Regions from separate parts of the Bacillus sp. FSL K6-0138 genome, predicted to be linked through region 4. Evidence: riboswitches for the same ligand, from Rfam matches in the RefSeq annotation. Region 4 holds a riboswitch; each other region holds the start of a gene.
What was found. A riboswitch is a leader RNA that binds a small molecule or an ion and turns the genes downstream of it on or off. The one in region 4 is predicted to bind thiamine pyrophosphate.
Positions count from the first base shown of each region.

Region 1 (5,184 bases), 2.2 Mb from region 4:
GCCAGCGTTCGTCCTGAGCCAGGATCAAACTCTCCATAAAATGGAACGCAGATTAAGTTCGTCACATCCTGTGACGACATCTGCATGACCTGCATCGTGCAGGCCTGTTTGAAAATGACTACGCACGTTTATGTGCGATTTATTTGAATTAACAGGTACGTTTTGTCTTGTTTAGTTTTCAAAGATCATTTTTACTTCGGTTAGAAGCAACTTTATCAATATAACATTCTAGCAAGGTGAATGTCAACAACTTTTTAAAAAAATATGAATCAGCTGTTTTATAAAGCCGTCTTTTTAAGGACGAATATTAATATATCATCTATTTTCATTTAACACAATAGTTTTTAAAAAAATAATAAAGTCATCAGCGTGAACACAATAACATCGGGTCATACGCTTTACAATTCATGCTGCCGGCTGAATCCCGCTCGCTGCCGTTGGCAAATGGTCCTTTTCTAATGTACCGCCGTTTTATATGACAGGCGCTCCGCTTTGCCGAGATCATTTCTTCTTTATTATATCCGGCCGCGTTTCTTATTATTATCGTCACGCATTTAAAAAGATCACCATCGTAAAGATTCAAGACAGTGATCCAGCCTTTCATTTAGTATTTTAACCGTTCTTTAATTTTGCGGTCGATTGTCTGACGATCAATTCCGGCTTGTATACCTTAGAGTGTTCCAGCTGATCCATATTCCTTCCTTCCACTTTCGCGATCATCCATTTTGCCGCTTCGATTCCCATCTGCATCTTCGGATGGGTTACCGACGTCAGCTTAACCTCCGACGCCTGGCTTAAATGCGAATCATCATAGCCGACAATCGATATGTCCTCAGGTATTTTCAGCCCGAATTCCCTGATCACGTCAAGCACTAAAAGAGCGATCTGATCATTATAGCAGAAAATGGCGGTCGGTGGCTCTTGTGAAGACAGACGCTTTCTCACTTCAGTGATCGTCTTTTCCTCTTTGTTCTCCGTCTCATAGGTAACAACCATTTCCGGATAAAATGACAGACCGTTTTCCCTGAAGGCGCGGATAAATCCTTTCATCCTGTTGACGCCTTGCATATCGTCCTGTTTAAAAAGGCCAAAGACCCTTTCATGGCCGAGCTTGATCAAATGGTCAGTCGCTATAAACCCGCCGTATTCATCATCCAAAATAAAGTGGGGCGGGTTCAGCTCCTGGTAAAACTGATTGATCATCAGGTACGGGATGTGGTGCTGCTCAAGCGTCAAGTAATAGTTTAAATTCGGATTAATGCTTCCTGTTTTCGTCGGCTCAACGATCAATCCGTCAATGTCTTTATCAAGCATGTTTACAAGGCACTGCTTTTCTTTTTCAATGTCATTATTCGTGCTCGCTACGATAAGCGTGTACCCTTCATTCGACAGCGTCGATTCGATCCCTCTTATAATGTGGGGAAAAATATAATCGGACAAATAGGTCGTGATCACGCCGATCATTTTATGTCTTTCCCTGCCTTTTTCCGAAGGCCTGAGGCGTTGTGAACAGTATGTTCCCGACCCCTGCTCCCTATACAGGAGACCTTCGTGAACCAAGTCGCCGATCGCCTGGCGGATCGTATGTCTGCTGACATCGAAAATTTTCATCAATTCATTTTCCGAATGAATTTTTTCCCCGGGCTTAACTTTCCCCTCATATATCCACGATTTAATTTGGTTTTTGACCATGCTGTATTTTGTATGTTCACTCATCAGATCAACCCCATCTTGTACGTACGAATAATTTCTATTATAAAGGAAAATCTTCAATTATTGCTACTTATTGGAGAAATCAAGCAAAAAAATTTGAAAAATACGGCTTGTCGTTCGTTTCTTTTTTTAGTATAGTAGAAAATAACTAAATAATCTTGATGACCACAAGGGGAGCCTCAGGCTGAGAGTGAACAAACCGTTCTGACCCTTTGAACCTGTTAGTTAACGCTGGCGTAGGGATGTGGCAAAGTAAAACTTATTGCATCCAAAGCAGTGCGTGGAAACTATCCTATTCCTTCCTCGCATTGCTTTTTTATTGGGAAAGAAGTCCAGTACCCCTTTGTTCATCAAAAGTGAGGGTTACAATGAATCAATCAAAACAACTTGTCCGGCTTATTGAAATCGCCGTCATGACAGGCATCGCAATCGTATTGGATATAGCTTCAGGAATGTTTTTGAAAATGCCGCAAGGCGGCTCCATCGCCATCATGATGATCCCGCTCTTTTTAATTTCTTTTCGATGGGGGCTGAAAGCCGGACTGATTACCGGTTTTTTAGCAGGATTGCTGCAGTTTGTCACCGGGGGGCTTTATGCGGTGCACCCCGTACAGTTTCTCCTTGATTATTTTATCGCACCAACAGCTGCAGGAATCGGCGGTTTATTTGCCGGTCCGATCCGAAAAGCTGCCGCGGCGAAAGCAAAGGGAAAGCTGGTATCATATGTTACGGTTGCCGTCTTTTTCGGAAGCGGACTGAAATTTCTCGCCCACGTCATTAGCGGCGCCGTCTTTTTTGGAAATTACGCACCCAAAGGGACGCCGGTCTGGATTTATACATTAACGTATAATGCAACATATATGCTCCCGTCGTTCATCATTTGCGCAATCGTGCTGTGCCTGTTGCTGCTGACGGCTCCGAGGCTTTTGGAACGGAGCATTGATAAGAGATGAAAAAAAGCGGACACCTTATAGGTTCCGCTTTTTTTGCGTTTTTATTAATTCTGCAACCAATACGTACCGCTCCGGGGCAGAGCCTATAAAGTCGAACGGGTAGCAGGTCGAAACGGTTAATGTCGCCCTGGGTTTTGGAACGATAACGGTCCTGTCATCAGCATCGACGATCCTCACCTTTTTCACTTTATATGTAAAAGTTCCATATTCAGCTTCAACAATTAACCGGTCTCCTTTGCCGACTTCACCAAGCCTTCTGAAAACCGTGTCGCGGTGGCCGGACAGGACCGAGTTGTCATCTTCGCCCGGCAGCACGGAACCTGCAAAATGCCCCACTCCCTTTTGAAGCTCGTCTTCGTCTGTTCCGTGGTAAATCGGAAGCCGCGCCTTCATTTTCGGGATCACAAGGTCGCCGATTTTTTCACCGGTTTCAAACGTTCGCACTGTCTCGGCTTTTTGTTTTTTTCCGGTTTGAACAGACGGCTTTTCAGCCGGCTTCTTCTCAGCCGGCTGCTGAGCGGAAAGTGTGCGTCCTTGAAAAAGCTTAAACGCATTGGTAGCTGCAACATACAGCCCGGCCGTTATCATGGCGATCGCCAAAAGCCAAATCACCCTTTTTTTACGGGATGCTCTAATGTCAATTCACCTCTTTGTCTACGCCGCTTTGCGAAGCCTTCTGATCAAGAAAAATCCGCTGAGGATTAGCACGAAACCGAGGATCGACCATTCCGCATAATGCCCGGCCGTTTTTGGAAGTTTTGCCCCCCTTACCGTCTTTTTCACATGCTGCTTCTTTGTATCATGTTGAACGGCTGTTTGGGTTTGCTTCACTTTTGCTCCTGTTTCATGAAATAAATCTGATCCAATCATGTCAGGCGTCAGCAAAACGTCCAAAATGAAATTTCCTTCAAGATCGTAAACTTGTACAAGCAAGCTTGCCCCTTTCAGTTCATCTGCGCTGACAGGCGTCGTCAGTGATACTTCCTTTTTCTTGCCGTCTTTGACTAAATAATATTTCGTTTTCACCTCAAGGGTTTGCTGAAGATCGTGTAAAATAGACAGCATTTGAGCGATATCTTTCGCTTTCAGCTCCGTTACCGTCTCAAAATCGGCAACCGCTTCAAGTCGCTCCCCAATCGCCATCAACTCATCTTCAAGATTCGGATTTTTTTCACGGACGCTCCTAAGATGCTTTATTAGCCTTTCCCATTCCTGATCGTCTACGCCAAGCTCCTGAAACGGATTTTCGATTGCCGCGTCGCCTTCGTCAGTTGTCACGTTCCAAAGCGCATCATCCAGCTCATACTCAAACATGAAGGCATCGAGGATGCTTTGCCCTTCTTCCATATAACCATTATCAACGAGAAGTTTGACCGCTTCTTTTTCATTTAAGCCGTAATCTTTTAAATATGAAGCAAGCCGTTTTTCATCGAGCCTTTCTCCAAGAAAATCTCTTAATTCCTCCGCCGATTCAAATCCTTTCAAACTTTCATCATATGTATCTTGCAAATAGGCTTCCAATTCTTTTTCTGTCATCCCTATTTCTCCAAGATACTCGTTCAGCTCGGACTGTTTCGGTGCGGCGAAAGCTTCTGCGGACGGCACCAGAAACAGCGCGCATATCAAAAACGCCATCATCCTTTTCTTCATAAAATTGACCCCCTATTTATATGTTACCTTTTGATTATAATAGAAATTTTTTAAAATACATGCATTAAATTTAAAATCGTTTTCTCTATTTAAAAAAAGTCATAATCTTTGCTCTCGCTGAATGTAATATAGTAAAGCGAAATAGAGGAGGTATAAACGTGAATCCTTACTATATGATGCTCTTTTGCTACGTTCTGTCGATCATCCATTTCCTGATCGGTTACAGAGAAGCCCTGAAAATAAGCGGAGCTGACGGACTCGTCGACGGAACCGTTATGATCTCCTGTATTCCGTTGGGCGTTGTTTTTGCTTTCTTTTCGCATTTCTTCTGGAAAATGACCATTTAGACCGGGGAAACGATTCGAATGTCATTTGCTTCCCCGTTCCAAAAGGGCTCATCACCCGTAAAAATGGGGCAAAACGCTTAAATTTCGTATACAATTGCCGTTTTTCCGCTGCCAATCATCCTCAAAAAAAGAAAAGCTCTCACTTTGGCGTTATTCACAGAGGACGGCAATTTATGCTATGATAAATAGAACTTCAATTTACAAAAAATTCACAAAAGATTGGAGGGAAGAGAATGGGCAAAGCCGTGGCTTCACAAGAAGTCGCCAACATGCTGAACGACTGGTACATACTGATGAAGAAACGAGACATTTCACGCTCAATCGAAATGAAAGATGACATAGATAAAGCAATTGAAGAGATGGAGGAAGACCAGGACGTCCTTGTTTATTATCAAATGCTTGATTTCCGCTTGCGGCTTCTACTTGAAGATATCAGCCAATCTGCTACCGAAAAGCTGGAAGCCATCGAGTTTCACGACAATGATCCGAAGAGCACGGATGATAAACTGAACTATTATTTT
Region 1 is NZ_CP150286.1:1,154,714-1,159,897, reverse strand. It holds rRNA gene MHB78_RS06355 (16S ribosomal RNA) at 1-40, opposite strand, end outside; gene MHB78_RS06350 (GntR family transcriptional regulator) at 613-1,716, opposite strand; TPP riboswitch at 1,874-1,973, shown strand; gene thiT (energy-coupled thiamine transporter ThiT) at 2,082-2,666, shown strand; gene MHB78_RS06340 (class D sortase) at 2,682-3,254, opposite strand; gene MHB78_RS06335 (processed acidic surface protein) at 3,321-4,316, opposite strand; gene MHB78_RS06330 (hypothetical protein) at 4,475-4,663, shown strand; gene MHB78_RS06325 (tetratricopeptide repeat protein) at 4,897-5,184, shown strand, end outside.
Region 1: it holds a riboswitch for thiamine pyrophosphate, as region 4 does, so the genes downstream of both, thiT (energy-coupled thiamine transporter ThiT) here and thiC (phosphomethylpyrimidine synthase ThiC) in region 4, are expected to answer to the same signal.

Region 2 (5,184 bases), 320 kb from region 4:
GGGTTTATCTTTTTAATGTTTTTGAGCGGACTGGAGATCGATTTTTCCGCGTTTGAAAGAGGAAAGAAAAAGCAGCTGCTCCCAAACGGAAAAGCTGCGCCAAACACGTTTAAAACGGCTGCCATTATATTTATCGCGATTTTCATTTTGTCGCTCGGGCTTTCTTACAGCTTTGTCCTGGCCGGGTTCATCGACAACGCCTTTTTAATGACGCTGATCATTTCGACGATTTCACTCGGTGTGGTCGTTCCGACGCTGAAAGAAGAGCGCCTGATGAAGACGAACATCGGACAGATTATTTTGCTTGTGGCGGTGATCGCCGACCTTGTGACGATGATTTTGCTCGCTGTCTTCGCCTCGATTTATGGAGACGAAAGCAGCAATATGTGGCTGTTGATCATCTTGTTTGCCGCAGGCGTCGTCCTTTATCTCTTCGGAAGGGTGTTTAAAAACCGCTCTTATATTGAAGTGATGTCAAAAGGAACGATTCAAATCGGCACAAGGGCGATTTTTACCCTGATCATCGTGCTTGTCGCGCTTTCGGAATCGCTCGGCGCGGAAAACATACTCGGCGCATTTTTAGCCGGGGTTCTCGTGTCACTGCTTTCTCCGAATAAAGAACTGGTCCAGCAGCTTGATTCTTTCGGCTATGGATTTTTGATTCCGATCTTTTTTGTGATGACGGGAGTCAAGCTTGACATATGGTCCTTGCTTGAAGACCCGAAAATTTTAATGATGATCCCGCTGCTGTTTGTGGCGCTTTTAATCAGCAAGATCGTTCCTGCGCTGATGTTGAAAAAGTGGTATGGTGTGAAAACGGTGCTGGCTTCAGGGCTTTTATTGACGTCGACATTGTCGCTCGTCATTGCCGCCACAACCATCGGCGAACGGATCGGTGTCATCGACGCGAAAATGTCCGGTGTGCTCATTCTTGTCGCTGTCATCACGTGCATTATTACGCCGACGGGTTTCAAAAAGCTAATGCCGAAAGCACAGATTGAAACGGAGCAAAAAACGATCACCTTTATCGGCGCCAATCAAATGACACTGCCGGTTACTCTTGAGCTGTCTTCTGAGGAATATCACGTCAGAGTTCTGCATGTCCATCAGGAAAAGAAAGAAGAAAACCTGTCAGAGCCGGTTTTTGACGTGGAAGTGCTGCCAGATTATGAATTCGGGACACTCGAATCATTCGGCGTTTTTGAGACAGATATTCTTGTCGTAGCGACCGGGAATGAAGAGCGGAATACCGGAATTGCCCTATTTGCAAAAGATAAACAAGTCGATAGGATTATCGCAAGCGCAGATTCGCCGCAAGCGGAAGCCAAATTGAAAGAAAACGGCATCGATACGATTTCCGTCCTGCTGTCGACGAAAACGCTGCTTCGCGCGCTGATCGAGGCTCCGGGCGTCATGAAGCTTTTGACGAATCAGGATGCATCATTATACGAAATCAACATGAGCAACGAGCGCTATGACGGCGTGCTGTTAAGGGAATTTCCGTTTATGGGGGACGTGATCTTTGTGAGGATTTTCAGAGGTGTCGACAGCCTTGTGCCTCACGGCGATACAAGGCTGCAACTGGGCGACAGGCTGATCGCCACCGGCTCGCGCGAATATATCGCCGAGTTGAAAAAAACGCTGGAAGACTGATGCTTGACCATTTTTAATTTCGTGTTAAGATAAAAATATAACTGAATGAATGAAATGTTTTCCACTAGGGGAGTCCTTCATAAGGGCTGAGATAAAAGTGTGACTTTTAGACCCTCATAACCTGAACAGGTTCAGACCTGCGTAGGGAAGTGGCAAGGTATTTGACTATGTATGGTATTATGCAAATTCCAAACCACTTTTCCTGCGGGGAAAGTGGTTTTTTTCATTTTCTAACATTAAAGGAGGGCTACTTAGATGAAGTTTTCGGAAGAGTGCCGGAAGAGCGCTGCAGAATGGTGGGAGGGCAGTTTTGTACACCCGTTTATCAAAGGAATCGGTGACGGGTCTTTGCCGATCGACTGCTTTACATATTATGTGCTGCAAGACTCCTACTATTTGAGCCATTTTGCCAAGGTTCAGTCCTTTGCCGCGGCATATGCGGCAGATTTATACACGACGAGCTGGATGGCGGATCATGCAAAGGGAACGTATGAAGCAGAGCTGGCTCTGCATAGGAAGTTTTCCGAGCTGCTCGGTATTACCGAGGAAGAAAAAAGAGCGTTCAAGCCGTCACCGACCGCGTATGCCTATACGTCCCACATGTACCGCTCTGTTATGAGCGGCAATTTTGCAGAAATTCTTGCCGCTTTGCTCCCTTGTTACTGGCTTTACTACGAGGTCGGGGAAACGTTGAAAGCGTGCAAGCCTGAGAACGGCATTTATCAGGAATGGATTGCGACATATGGAGGAGACTGGTTTAAAGAACTCGTGACCGAACAGGTCGACCGTTTTGACGGGCTGGCCGAAAAAAGTACCGCTGAAGTCAGAGCGAAAATGAAAGAAAACTTCGTCATTTCCAGCTTCTACGAATATCAATTTTGGAATATGGCGCACAAGAAAGAAAGCTGGTCCGAGGAGCGGGGTGAACAGCTTGAAGCTTCACGCGATCACCGATGACCGGCACTCCGTTGACGAGCTGGCCGCCAAAATCGTATCCATCAAGGATACAGCGGATTTTATCCATATCAGGGAGAGGTCAAAAACGGTATGCGAGATTTCCGAATTAATCGAACGCCTGCTGGCAGCTGGCGTTGACAAGCGGAAGCTCATCATCAACGACAGGGTGGATGTCGCCTTGTTCCACAATATACATCGCGTTCAGCTGCCTTCCCACGGCTTTTCCGTCAAATGTGTAAGACACCGTTTTCCGCATTTGAAAATCGGAAAGTCTGTCCACTCTGCTGAAGAAGCGGTTCAGGCTGCAAAAGAAGGAGCGGATTACGTGCTGTTCGGCCACATTTTTGAAACCGACAGCAAAAAAGGGCTGACAGGAAGGGGGACGGAAAGCCTGTGGAATGTGAAACAGGCTGTCGATATTCCCGTTATTGCCATCGGAGGGATTACCGAAAAGCGGCTGCCTGAGGTAAAGCTGTCCGCGCCTGACGGCATCGCGGTGATGTCGGGGATTTTTTCTGAAGACAGGTCTGCCGAAGCTTGCGAACGGCTTCTGCGCCTGGTGAAAGGAGATCTGTATGAAAAAGCGCTATGAAACGATCGTGATCGGCGGAGGCATCATCGGTGTCTCGATTGCCTATCATCTTGCAAAAGCGGGAAAACAAACGGCGGTTTTTGAAAGCGGCGAGGTCGGGAAAAAAGCGAGCCGTGCGGCCGCCGGTATGCTCGGCGCTCATGCCGAATGCGATAAACCGGGAACATTTTTCGAATTTGCGAGGGCAAGCCAGACTGCATATAAGCGGCTGACCGCTGAACTAAAAAGCGTAAGCGGCATTGATATCAGGCGGCATGACGGCGGTATTTTAAAACTCGCATTTACCGAAAGCGACCGGGCGCGCCTTATGGAAATGGCCGCGCTCGATTCTGCCGAATGGCTGACGCCTCAAGAGGTGTATGAAAAAGAGCCGCATGCAGCAAAGGGGATACTCGGTGCGAATTTTATCCGGGATGACGTTCATGTCGAACCGATCTCTGTTTGCAGAGCTTTTGCCAAAGGAGCAAAACTGTTCGGCGCAGACATCTTTGAGTATGCGCCTGTTTTCTCAATAGAAGCGGCGGCAGGAGGCGGCGTCCGGATTCAGACGGCTTCAGGCGCCGCAGAAGCGGATCATGCCGTGATCGCGAGCGGTGTCTGGAGCGGCGTTTTCTTTCAACAGCTCGGTTTAAACAAGCGATTTTATCCGGTGAAAGGGGAGTGTCTGTCCGTGTGGAATGACAGCATTCCTTTAACGAGAACGCTGTATCACGATCATTGCTATATTGTTCCGCGCCACAGCGGAAAGCTTGTCATCGGCGCGACGATGAAAGCCGGAGACTGGAATGAGCAGCCTGATACGGACGGCATCGAAGCGGTCATGAAAAAGGCGAAAACGATGCTTCCGAGAATCGGCGGGTTGAAAATCGACAGATGCTGGGCCGGATTAAGACCGGAAACAGAGGACGGCAATCCGTATATCGGCAGACATCCTGAAAACGACAGCATCTTGTTTGCGGCCGGCCATTTCAGAAACGGCATTCTTCTCGCGCCGGCGACGGGGGAGATGATCACAGATATGATTCTTAGCCGGCCGGTCGAGCCCGCCTGGGAGGAAGCGTTTAAGGTTGACCGGAAGGAGGCTGTTCACAAATGATGATTCAGCTGAACGGACGAAAGATAGACTGGAAGAATGACGGAGGAACGATCTATGACCTGCTTGCATCCTATCAGCTGGAAAACCGAGTTGTCATCGTTGAAAGAAACAGAGAGATTATCGGAAAAGAGAATTATCAAGAAGTGAAACTTGAAGAAAACGATGTTATCGAAATCGTTCATTTTGTCGGAGGGGGATAAAACATGTTAAAAATCGCTGATCAGCAGTTTTCATCAAGACTATTACTCGGAACCGGGAAGTATCCGTCATTCGAGATTCAAAAAGAGGCGGTGCGCGTATCAGAGTCGGAGATTCTGACCTTTGCCGTCAGACGGATGAATATTTTTGAAGAATCCCAGCCCAATTTTCTCGAACAGCTTGATCTGAGCCGGTATACGCTTTTGCCGAATACAGCAGGGGCAAAAACGGCGGAGGAAGCGGTGCGCATCGCAAAGCTTGCCAAAGCGTCCGGCCTTTGCGACATGATTAAAGTCGAAGTGATCGGCTGTGACCGCTCGCTTCTGCCTGATCCTGTCGAAACATTAAAAGCATCCGAAGCCCTGCTTGAGGAAGGCTTTATCGTCCTTCCGTATACATCGGATGACGTCGTGCTGGCGAAAAAACTTCAAGAGCTCGGCGTTCATGCGATTATGCCGGGCGCCTCGCCGATCGGCTCAGGACAGGGGATTATCAATCCTCTCAATCTTTCATTTATCATCGAACAGGCTGAAGTTCCGGTGATCGTCGACGCCGGAATCGGTTCTCCCAAAGACGCGGCATATGCAATGGAGCTTGGGGCTGACGGCGTTTTGCTGAACACGGCCGTAGCCGGCGCAAAGGATCCGGTCAAAATGGCGCTCGCCATGAAACTTGCCGTCGAATCAGG
Region 2 is NZ_CP150286.1:3,250,576-3,255,759, reverse strand. It holds gene MHB78_RS17300 (monovalent cation:proton antiporter family protein) at 1-1,653, shown strand, start outside; TPP riboswitch at 1,710-1,818, shown strand; gene tenA (thiaminase II) at 1,909-2,610, shown strand; gene tenI (thiazole tautomerase TenI) at 2,585-3,202, shown strand; gene thiO (glycine oxidase ThiO) at 3,186-4,298, shown strand; gene thiS (sulfur carrier protein ThiS) at 4,295-4,498, shown strand; gene MHB78_RS17275 (thiazole synthase) at 4,502-5,184, shown strand, end outside.
Region 2: it holds a riboswitch for thiamine pyrophosphate, as region 4 does, so the genes downstream of both, tenA (thiaminase II) here and thiC (phosphomethylpyrimidine synthase ThiC) in region 4, are expected to answer to the same signal.

Region 3 (5,184 bases), 910 kb from region 4:
TTTGAAGCAATGATTTTGGATGATCAATTCGCTGAATTTTTGACAATACCCGCTTATGAAAAATTATAAGGAGGAATGGGAGATGAGGTCTGAACAGGCAAAACAATTGGAGGAGAGCTGGCAGGATGAACGGTGGAACGGAATCACAAGGCCGTACAAGGCTGAGGATGTGATCCGCCTGAGGGGGTCCCTTGAAATCGAATATACCATCGCAAGGCGCGGCTCTGAAAAACTTTGGCGGCTTCTCCATTCGGAAGATTTCGTTCCAGCGCTTGGAGCGTTGACGGGAAACCAGGCAATGCAGCAAGTAAAGGCCGGATTGAAAGCGATTTATTTAAGCGGCTGGCAAGTGGCGGCCGATGCAAACCTTGCGGGGAGCATGTACCCTGACCAAAGCCTGTATCCGGCAAACAGCGTTCCGGAAGTCGTCAAAAGAATCAACCGTACGCTCCAGCGCGCAGACCAGATTCATTTCATGGAAGGAAAAGAAGAGATCGATTGGTTTGCACCGATCGTAGCGGATGCTGAAGCGGGATTCGGCGGGCAGCTGAATGTCTTCGAATTGATGAAAAGCATGATTGAGGCAGGTGCCGCTGGCGTTCATTTTGAAGACCAGCTTTCATCAGAGAAAAAATGCGGACATTTGGGCGGAAAAGTGCTGCTGCCGACGCAGACGGCGGTTCGTAATTTGATCGCGGCCCGCCTCGCCGCAGATGTCATGGGCGTCCCGACGGTTCTCATCGCCCGGACGGATGCGAATGCGGCCGATCTCATCACAAGCGACATCGACCAGTATGATGCCCCGTTTTTGACGGGAGAACGCACATCAGAAGGATTTTTCAAAACGAAAGCGGGCCTTGATCAGGCGATTGCCAGAGGGCTTGCATATGCGCCTTACGCCGACTTGGTCTGGTGTGAAACATCAGAACCTAATCTTGATGAGGCGCGCCGGTTTGCAGAGGCGATTCATGAACAATTCCCGGGAAAACTGCTTGCGTACAATTGCTCGCCTTCTTTTAACTGGAAAGCCAAACTCGATGATCAAACGATTGGTGATTTTCAAAAAGATCTCAGTGAAATGGGGTATAAATTTCAATTCGTCACACTCGCTGGGTTCCACGCTTTAAATCACGGCATGTTTGAACTGGCCCGTCAATATAAAACACGCGGGATGGCCGCTTACTCTGAGCTGCAGCAGGCCGAGTTCGCCAGCGAAGCCCACGGCTATACGGCGACAAGGCACCAGCGTGAAGTCGGAACGAGCTATTTTGATGAAGTCGCACAAGTCGTTACAGGAGGGACTTCTTCGACGACGGCGCTAAAAGGCTCGACGGAAGCGGAGCAGTTTCAGCCGTAAATCGCTGTGAAAAAGCCGCCTTGCTTGACAGGCGGCTTGCTCGTTTGTATAAAAATATTTTAGCAATTGGCATCATTGGAAGGGGCAATCAAAGGATGTTCCCGAAGCACAATCACATTCTGATGAGCTTTGTTACTTCTTTTGGCCGGCCGGTTGTCTTTGCTGAATGAGTAGAACAAATACACGGTCATTGTCAAAATCAAGATAAACATCATCATATCTATCCCCTCCAATTGAAATTTGCCTTTCAATATATAAGACGGATTGCGCCCAGTATAAGTTTCAGAAAATTTGTTTATTTCTTAAAAAATATCAATCTATACCAAATGCTGTAAATATACATTATGATGAAGTAGTGATGAAGAAAAGGAGTGAAGTGAGTTGGGAAAGAGGGTTAAACGATTTTCATTCATGCTCGCCGTTTTGCTCATGATCTCGTCGGTCCCGGCGATGGCCGAAGGAGCAGAACCGCCGAAGAAGGAAAAAGAGATTGCAGACTACCAGCAAAAGCTTGAAGTCAAACGGGAAAACATTGCGATCGATCGGGCCAATATAAAAGATTCCTACAGACTCAATGAAGACGGGCAGTCTTTGAACGTAACAAAACCCAAAGCTTCCGTCAAATCAAACTATTCTTCTTCAGAACAATCCTTTCAGCACCAGGCCTCACTGACGGAAACCAACAAGGACGATCTGTGGTTTTTCAGCACGCCTTCAGACAGAACATTCATCGCGAGAATCCTATCAAACAATGCCGACTACACCGTGCAGCTTTACGTGGTTGACTGGGAAAAAGGACAAGCCATTCCGACGAATATCTCCGCGTCAGCCGGCAATTTGATCGCACTCAATGAGCTTCCAAAAGGCGACTATGCGCTCAGGGTTTTTTCGGCGGGAGATGTCGGAGATTCCTATACGATTCAAATGAACGCCAGGAACCCGGCCCATTTTACATCGGCAGTATCTGTCTCATCTTCCCTGCAGCAATTTGTCGCGGAATATGAAGACGGTTCAGTTTATGCCAACGGCACCTTTGTATATAACAAAAACGGCGGAAACAGCCACCTTGACTGGAAGAGAGTCTTTTATTTTCCGTATGGCGGCGGCTACACCCAGCGGACTCACGAGATTGCAGATGCAAAGGTCAAATCGGTTTCCGCACCTGTATCATACAAAGCAAGCTATGCCAGCTCTGAAGAAGCCATCATGGTCTATCTCGATAAAGGGACATTGTTTATGCACCACCAGTCCGCCTTTCAATCCGGCGTCGGCTATGAAGGTTCGTTTGTCGATACGCTTGGAAAGGTGACGCCGAGAAGGATCGATGACAACGATTTTGAATACGGCGATCATATTCTCATCGTCGATTTAAAAACGGGTAAGTCTATCGATTTCTTCAGTGTATTAAACTACTACTATGCAAGCGGAGTCGAAAAAATCCCGGCGATTCAATACTTGAATTAAAGCATTGACATGTAGTTTATAGATGTGTAGAGTAAAAGTTAATGAAATAGGAAGTCCACTGGGGGAGCCATAAAGCTGGCTGAGACAAGAGGTGATCTTGGACCCTTCGAACCTGATCTAGTTCGCACTAGCGTAGGGAAGTGGAGCCGGTGTCTTTATGAGTTCATCATCTTAAGCCGCTCCATTTTGGGGCGGCTTTTTTGCATAAAGAAGCCGTTTTCCCCTTGTGCCTTCCTTTATAAATGAATGTAAGGAGGCTTTCTTCATGAGTTTTTCAGCGCAACTTCGCCGCGAGGCAAATCCCATCTTTGAAGCCATTTTTCAGCATCCTTTTGTAAAGGGGCTGGCGTCGGGCGACCTAAAAAAGGAACAGCTCATCCATTATGTCAAACAGGATGTCGCGTATTTGAATTCCTTTGTACAAATCTACGGAATCGCTATTTCAAAATGCAAAAAACGGGAAGACATGACCATGTTCAACCGGCAGATTTCCTTTGTGCTGGACAGCGAGGTGCATCCCCACAACAATCTTTGCCGGGTTGCAGGCGTACAATATGAAGACCTGCACGGCTATCCTCTCGCACCGTCGGCTCATCATTATATCAGCCATATGCTGACGGCCGCGCACGAAGGCACGATCGGAGACATATTGGCCGTTATGCTGCCGTGTCCGTGGACATATTGGGAGATCGGCAAAAGATTGCTGAATGAGGTGCAGCCGGATCCGTCGCATCCGTTTTATGACTGGATTCAATTTTACGGAGACCGAACCGATTCGATTACAACGGCATTTTGCGCTCGTTTGGATGAATGGGCAAAGGATGCACGCGAGGAAGAAAAAGAGAAAATGAAAGAGCTCTTTTTGTTAAGCTGCCAGCTTGAATATCAGTTTTGGGAGATGGCCTATACCCTTGAAGATTGGCCTGTGAATATGGAGGCGGCGGGACGATGAATTGGAGGATGAAAGAAGTCGTCATGACCGTGATATTGTCAGTCGCCTGCGGTGTAATTTATTTAGGGTGGTCCACCTTGTGGATTCCGGTTTCGGCTATCGTCGGTCCAGTCGGTGCAAACTTTATGTTCGGCATATGGGTGATTGCGAGTCCGATCGTTGCCTATATCATCCGCAAACCGGGGGCGGCGCTGATTGCCGAGACGGCAGCTGCGGCGGTTGAACTGCTGACGGGAAGCCATTTTGGGTTATCTTCACTGCTCATCGGCGTTTTCCAGGGGGCTGGAGCGGAAATCGCTTTTGCGATGTTTCGTTATCAGCGCTATAACTTGTTTACCCTTATGCTGTCCGGAGCGCTTGCGGCCGTCGGCAGCATGACCTACAGCCTGATCGCAAACGGCTTTGGCTACTATACGACAGAAACGCTGGTTCTGACATTTATCATTCAGGTCATCAGCGGAATCATTCTCGGCGGCTGGCTCGCCAAAGCGGTGGTCGGGGCGCTCGCGAAAACAGGTGTGCTCGACCAATATGAGATCATGAAGGAACAGCGGAAAAAGGATGAATCAAATGAATTCGTATCTAGGATGCAATAATCTATCCGTTCGCTTTTACAACCGTTCGGAAACGGTATTGGACAGCTTGAGTCTATCGATTCAAAAAGGAGAGAAGGTGCTGATACTCGGGCCGAGCGGAAGCGGAAAATCGACATTGATTTCGGTGCTTTCCGGAATTATACCCGAACATATTGAAGCCGAAGTCAAAGGCGAGGTAGACCGCAGAAAAAGCGCCGGTGTCATGTTTCAGGACCCGGATTCGCAATTCTGCATGCTTCGGGTTGATGAAGAAATCGCCTTTAGTCTGGAAAATCGCCGTGTTCCCCCCGAAGATATGGAGCGGATGATCTCTTCTCTCATGGATCAGGTCGGGCTGAATGTTGATAAGAAAACGCCGATTGAGACTTTGTCAGGGGGCATGAAACAGCGGCTCGCGCTGGCGTGTCTTTTGGCTTTGGAACCGGAAGTGCTGTTTTTTGACGAGCCGACGGCGCAGCTTGATCCGGTCAGCCGGAACGCGATCTTCGCCCTGCTGAAAGACGTCTCTGAAAAAACGGGGCAGACGATGGTGTTTGTCGAGCATGTGTTGGACGGCTGCATCGAATGGATGGACCGCGTCATCCTTTTAAACGAAAACGGACGCATGATCGGCGACGGAAAACCCGGGGACATTCTCCGTCTCTATCAGCGGCAAATGAAGGAGGCCGGCATTTGGCTGCCCAAGCTGTATCCGGCTGTATGGGAGGAAGTCGTCCGGGACGAGACCCATCCGCTTGCCGTCAAGCTGTCTGCCGAACTGAAAAAAAAAGAACGTGAGGAAGAAAGCGGGACGCCCAAAAGCAGGACATTGATCC
Region 3 is NZ_CP150286.1:4,483,691-4,488,874, reverse strand. It holds gene aceB (malate synthase A) at 1-69, shown strand, start outside; gene aceA (isocitrate lyase) at 83-1,357, shown strand; gene MHB78_RS23450 (hypothetical protein) at 1,417-1,575, opposite strand; gene MHB78_RS23445 (hypothetical protein) at 1,739-2,821, shown strand; TPP riboswitch at 2,872-2,977, shown strand; gene tenA (thiaminase II) at 3,087-3,773, shown strand; gene MHB78_RS23435 (ECF transporter S component) at 3,770-4,369, shown strand; gene MHB78_RS23430 (ABC transporter ATP-binding protein) at 4,344-5,184, shown strand, end outside.
Region 3: it holds a riboswitch for thiamine pyrophosphate, as region 4 does, so the genes downstream of both, tenA (thiaminase II) here and thiC (phosphomethylpyrimidine synthase ThiC) in region 4, are expected to answer to the same signal.

Region 4 (5,184 bases):
CCAGGCAATCAATTGCATCTTATCCATTTACATTCCCCCTTTTATGTGCCACAATTGTGACATTTCATCATAAATAAAGTCAATAAGACAACGAAAAGTGCTACATCGCAATAAAAAGTGAGACAGGAGCGAGAACATGAATCAAATGCCCTCAAAAACAGCACAGCAATCTAAAAGCTGGCTGACGCATTCACTGCTGGAGCTAATGAAGGAAAAAAGCTTTTCTGACATTACCATTACGGAGATAGCGGAAAAAGCACAGCTTGACAGAAGAACGTTTTATCGGCATTTCCAATCAAAAAAAGATATATTAGACCGCTATTTTGAGCAGCTTTGCAGTGAATATTCCAATTACATTGTTCAGGAAAAACATATCGACTTATCTAGTCTTGGGCATGCATACTTCAACTTTTGGAGCAGACATGCCGATTTTTTACAAGCCCTTCATCAGAATCATTTGTTTTATTTGGTCGTTGAGAAATATAATGAATTATTACCGGCTCTTCATGAAAAGTTTAAAGAAGACACCTTTCATTTTAAAAATCAAATCAGTTTGGAGTATGGGCTTGCATTTAGTTCCGGGGGTTTTTGGAATATCCTTTCAAAATGGTTTGAGAGAGGCAGGAAAGAATCGCCTGAAGAAATGAGTGATATTCTGCAAGGGATCGTAGATTCATTTTTAAATAAACAAGCTATCGAAAGGTGATCTCGTGTTGGTATACGAGTGGTTTAATTTCTGCTTGCGCTTATGACCAATCTCCGGTACCGTTAATGCAAAGAACATTGTGATATATAGAACAGGAGTTGAGGCCGTTGATGAATACGGTGAAGATCAGAGGGGTGACAATCGGAGAGGGAGCTCCGAAAATTTGCGTGCCGCTTGTTGGAGAAACGCTGGAACAATTGAAAGAAGAAGCTGCTTTTCTGCAGTCTGTCGATCCGGATCTTGTCGAGTGGCGGGCGGATTTTTTTGAGAATGTGGAAGACGTTGAAAAAGTGATAGAAGCGCTGGCTGAAATCCGTGCCATATTGCAAGACATTCCGCTGATCTTTACGTTCCGCAGCATAGAGGAAGGCGGCGAAAAAGAAGTCAGCAAGGAATTTTATTTTTCTTTAAATCATGCCGTTGCCAAAACAGGGCTGGCAGATGTGATTGATGTTGAGCTGTTCAATGAAGAGCAGGATGTAAAAAAACTGGTTGAAGCGGCTCATATGCATCATGTTTTCGTCATTATATCCAACCACGATTTCGAAAAAACGCCAAGAGCGGAAGAGATCGTGTCCCGGCTGCGCAGAGCGCAGGAGCTGGGAGCCGATTTGCCCAAGATTGCGGTGATGCCTGAAACGGCGGCAGATGTGCTGACATTGCTTGAGGCGACTCATACGATGTATGAGCGGTACGCGGAGGGCCCGATCATTACGATGTCGATGGCCGGAAAAGGCGTGATCAGCCGGCTGGCCGGAGAGTTATTTGGATCAGCGATGACTTTCGGAGCGGCCAGAAAGGCATCCGCACCTGGCCAAATTGCGGCCGGGGATCTGAAACAGATCCTTGACGTGCTGCATCGAAATATATGAATAAAGGAAGGAGCCGGAGCGGCTCCTTCTCCTTTTATCCGGCGTACTGCTCAATGATCGCCTGAAGCGATGTTTTCAGCTCTTCTCTATTTTTAAGTTGTGATTCGTCAAAACGGACGCGGACGAGCTTTTCGCCTTCGTTATACATTTCCTCCAGCCAGCCCCGCAATCCTCTGGCGCGGCGGTCGACTTCGATGATGACGTCCAACCCGTTATCTTCAAGAAGAAATACGAGCTCTAATTCGTCAAACAGTCGGCGGTAATTTTGCGAGACCGGTACAAATTCGAATTCCTGAACGAAAGGCATCCGCCTGTTAAAGTATGGCGCATGTTCACAATCAGCCTCTTGAAGCCTGAATCCGAGGTCTCCCATAGCTTCCAGCACAGATTTGATCCACGGGTGCGGTTTGACGGCAATCGGGTCTTCGTCCGATTTATCGATGCCGCCTTGAATGTCCAGGTCTGTCAATAAGAAAACGCGCGTCCCTTTCATCGTCATCGGCGCATCAAGCGGCATGATGAATGAAAAAGGAAAGCGCCTTTCTTTCCCCGGGCTGATGGTGAATGATTCCGTTACCCTGCGGGATTCCATGGTGACGGTTTTCCATTCTTTTTTATCATCCTTTACGATGGCGTATTCGGTCTCCAGCAATAATTCAATGTACCTGATGTGCTGTTCGGTGTTGCCGCCTTTTACAAGAACGCTTCCGTTCACTTTCTCACCCGGCAGATATTCATTTTTCTCCAAAATCGTATTGACCTTTGCCGCTCCGATGCCTGCGCTTGCCGCAAGCTTTTTAAACAGTGACATGTTTCGATCTTCTCCTTTTATCCTGAAATAAAAGCAATTTTTATACGCTGTTTATAGTCAAAAGGATTCATTTATTTCTGAATGATTTTCACTGTCAAATCGATGTGTTACTATTAGAAACGAATATAATAGCTTTACTAGGGGTGCCCTGTTGAGGGCTGAGAGAGAAACAACTTGCGTTTCTTAACCCTTTGGACCTGATCTGGTTCGTACCAGCGTGGGGAAGTAAAAAGATGAAGGATAGGGATGTCCGGCTGCGATGCGGTCATCTGCCGATTTTACTGACTTTAAACCAGGTTCATGAACAATGTGCCTGGTTTTTTTGTGCTGGTGCTGTTCTGGAGTTTCGTCCTGATCATTTTTAAAGAGGGGAAGGATTTTCACATGAAACATGAGTCAGTACAGCAAAAAAACATCGCGATGATGTCAAGTTTTTCAGGAAGCCGAAAAGTGTATGTCGAAGGATCGCGTCCTGACATTCAAGTGCCGATGAGAGAAATTTCTTTAAGTCCTACAACAGGATCATTTGGAGAAGAAGAAAATCGGCCTGTCCGCGTATACGATACGAGCGGTCCTTATACAGACGCCAATGCGAAGGTTGATATTCAGAAGGGGCTGAAGCCTTTGCGGGCGTCCTGGATCAGAGAACGCGGCGATACCGAGACATATGAAGGCAGAGAAGTAAAGCCGGAGGATAACGGCTATAAAAGCAAAGAGAAAGCAAATCACAGCTATCCAGGCCTGAAACGAAAACCGCTGCGTGCGAAAAAGGGGCAAAATGTCACCCAGCTGCATTACGCAAGAAAGGGGATCATTACGCCTGAAATGGAATTCATCGCGATCCGCGAGCATGTGTCTCCCGAATTCGTCCGGGAAGAAGTGGCCAGCGGCCGGGCGATCATTCCGTCAAATATTAACCACCCGGAAAGCGAACCGATGATTATCGGACGGAACTTCCACGTAAAAATAAACGCAAACATCGGCAATTCAGCCGTCACCTCCTCAATTGAAGAAGAAGTGGAGAAAATGACATGGGCGATCCGCTGGGGAGCAAACACGATGATGGACTTATCCACAGGAAAGGATATCCATACGACAAGGGAATGGATCATCCGCAACTGTCCCGTCCCCGTCGGCACTGTGCCGATTTACCAGGCGCTCGAAAAGGTCAACGGAGTGGCCGAAGATTTGACATGGGAGATTTACCGCGACACATTGATCGAACAGGCTGAACAAGGTGTCGATTATTTTACGATTCATGCCGGCGTCCTTCTCAGGTATGTGCCGTTAACGGCGAAGCGCGTCACCGGAATCGTATCCCGAGGCGGGGCAATCATGGCGCAGTGGTGTCTGGCGCACCATGAAGAAAGCTTTTTGTACACGCATTTTGAGGAGATTTGCGAGATTATGAAAACGTATGATATCGCATTTTCGCTGGGAGACGGCCTTCGTCCGGGCTCGATTGCGGATTCGAATGATGAAGCGCAATTTGCCGAATTGGAAACGCTTGGCGAGCTGACGGAGATCGCTTGGAAGCACGATGTTCAGGTGATGATCGAAGGGCCGGGGCATGTGCCGATGAATAAAATCAAAGAAAACGTCGACAGGCAAATGGAGATTTGCAAGGAAGCGCCGTTTTATACGCTGGGGCCGCTGACAACCGATATCGCGCCGGGCTATGACCATATTACGTCTGCGATCGGAGCGGCGATGATCGGCTGGTACGGCACGGCCATGCTTTGCTATGTGACGCCGAAAGAACATTTGGGACTGCCGAATAAAGACGATGTCCGCGAAGGCGTCATCACATACAAAATCGCGGCTCATGCGGCTGATCTCGCTAAAGGCCATCCCGGTGCGCAACTCCGCGATGATGCGCTGTCAAAGGCGCGCTTTGAATTCCGCTGGAGAGATCAGTTCAACCTGTCGCTTGATCCGGAAAGAGCGCTTGAATTCCATGATGAAACCTTGCCGGCTGAAGGCGCAAAAACGGCGCATTTTTGTTCGATGTGCGGGCCGAAGTTTTGCAGCATGAGAATTTCCCAGGATATTCGCGACTATGCCAAGGAAAACAACCTTGCTGAAGAAAAGGCTATTCAAAAAGGACTGAAAGAGAAGGCGAAGGAATTTAAAAAAGCAGGCGGTAACATTTACAATTAAAGACGGGCAATACAGATAGATGAAAGGGGAACCTTTCATCTGTTTTTTTATAATATAGGGTTGACAGGTCGGAATAATATGAATTAGTATGTTATTTAATATTTCGGAACATTCCATCAGCGCTGATCGGTCAACCGAAGGCTCTTATCTCAATTTGGGATAAGAGCTTTTTATTTTCATAATGGCAAAGAAAGGGGAACAAGATGTCTTTATCAATCCGTGTTAACGAAAAAGCGTTTGTATACGGCGGCCGTAAAACGAGCGTGCTTCGAGACGTGAAGCTAGCGGTCGAAAACGGTGAATTCCTGACTGTCATCGGACCAAGCGGGTGCGGAAAAAGCACGCTCTTAAAAATCGTTGCAGGGCTTGACGGGGATTATGAAGGGCGAATCAGCATGAACGGCAGAGAGATCAAAGGTCCGGGGATTCAGCAAGGCTTTATATTTCAAGAGCATCGGCTTTTTCCGTGGATGACGGTTGAGCAAAATATCGCCGCAGATTTAAGCCTGAAAGAACCATCGGTACGCAAAAAAGTCGATGAATTGATTGAAACGGTACGGCTGAAAGGCGCGGAGAAACTGTATCCGCGCGAGCTGTCCGGGGGAATGTCGCAAAGGGTCGCGATAGCCAGGGCA
Region 4 is NZ_CP150286.1:3,572,272-3,577,455, reverse strand. It holds gene MHB78_RS18915 (HXXEE domain-containing protein) at 1-27, opposite strand, end outside; gene MHB78_RS18910 (TetR/AcrR family transcriptional regulator) at 137-706, shown strand; gene aroD (type I 3-dehydroquinate dehydratase) at 814-1,578, shown strand; gene MHB78_RS18900 (sporulation protein) at 1,613-2,389, opposite strand; TPP riboswitch at 2,519-2,630, shown strand; gene thiC (phosphomethylpyrimidine synthase ThiC) at 2,774-4,549, shown strand; gene MHB78_RS18890 (ABC transporter ATP-binding protein) at 4,753-5,184, shown strand, end outside.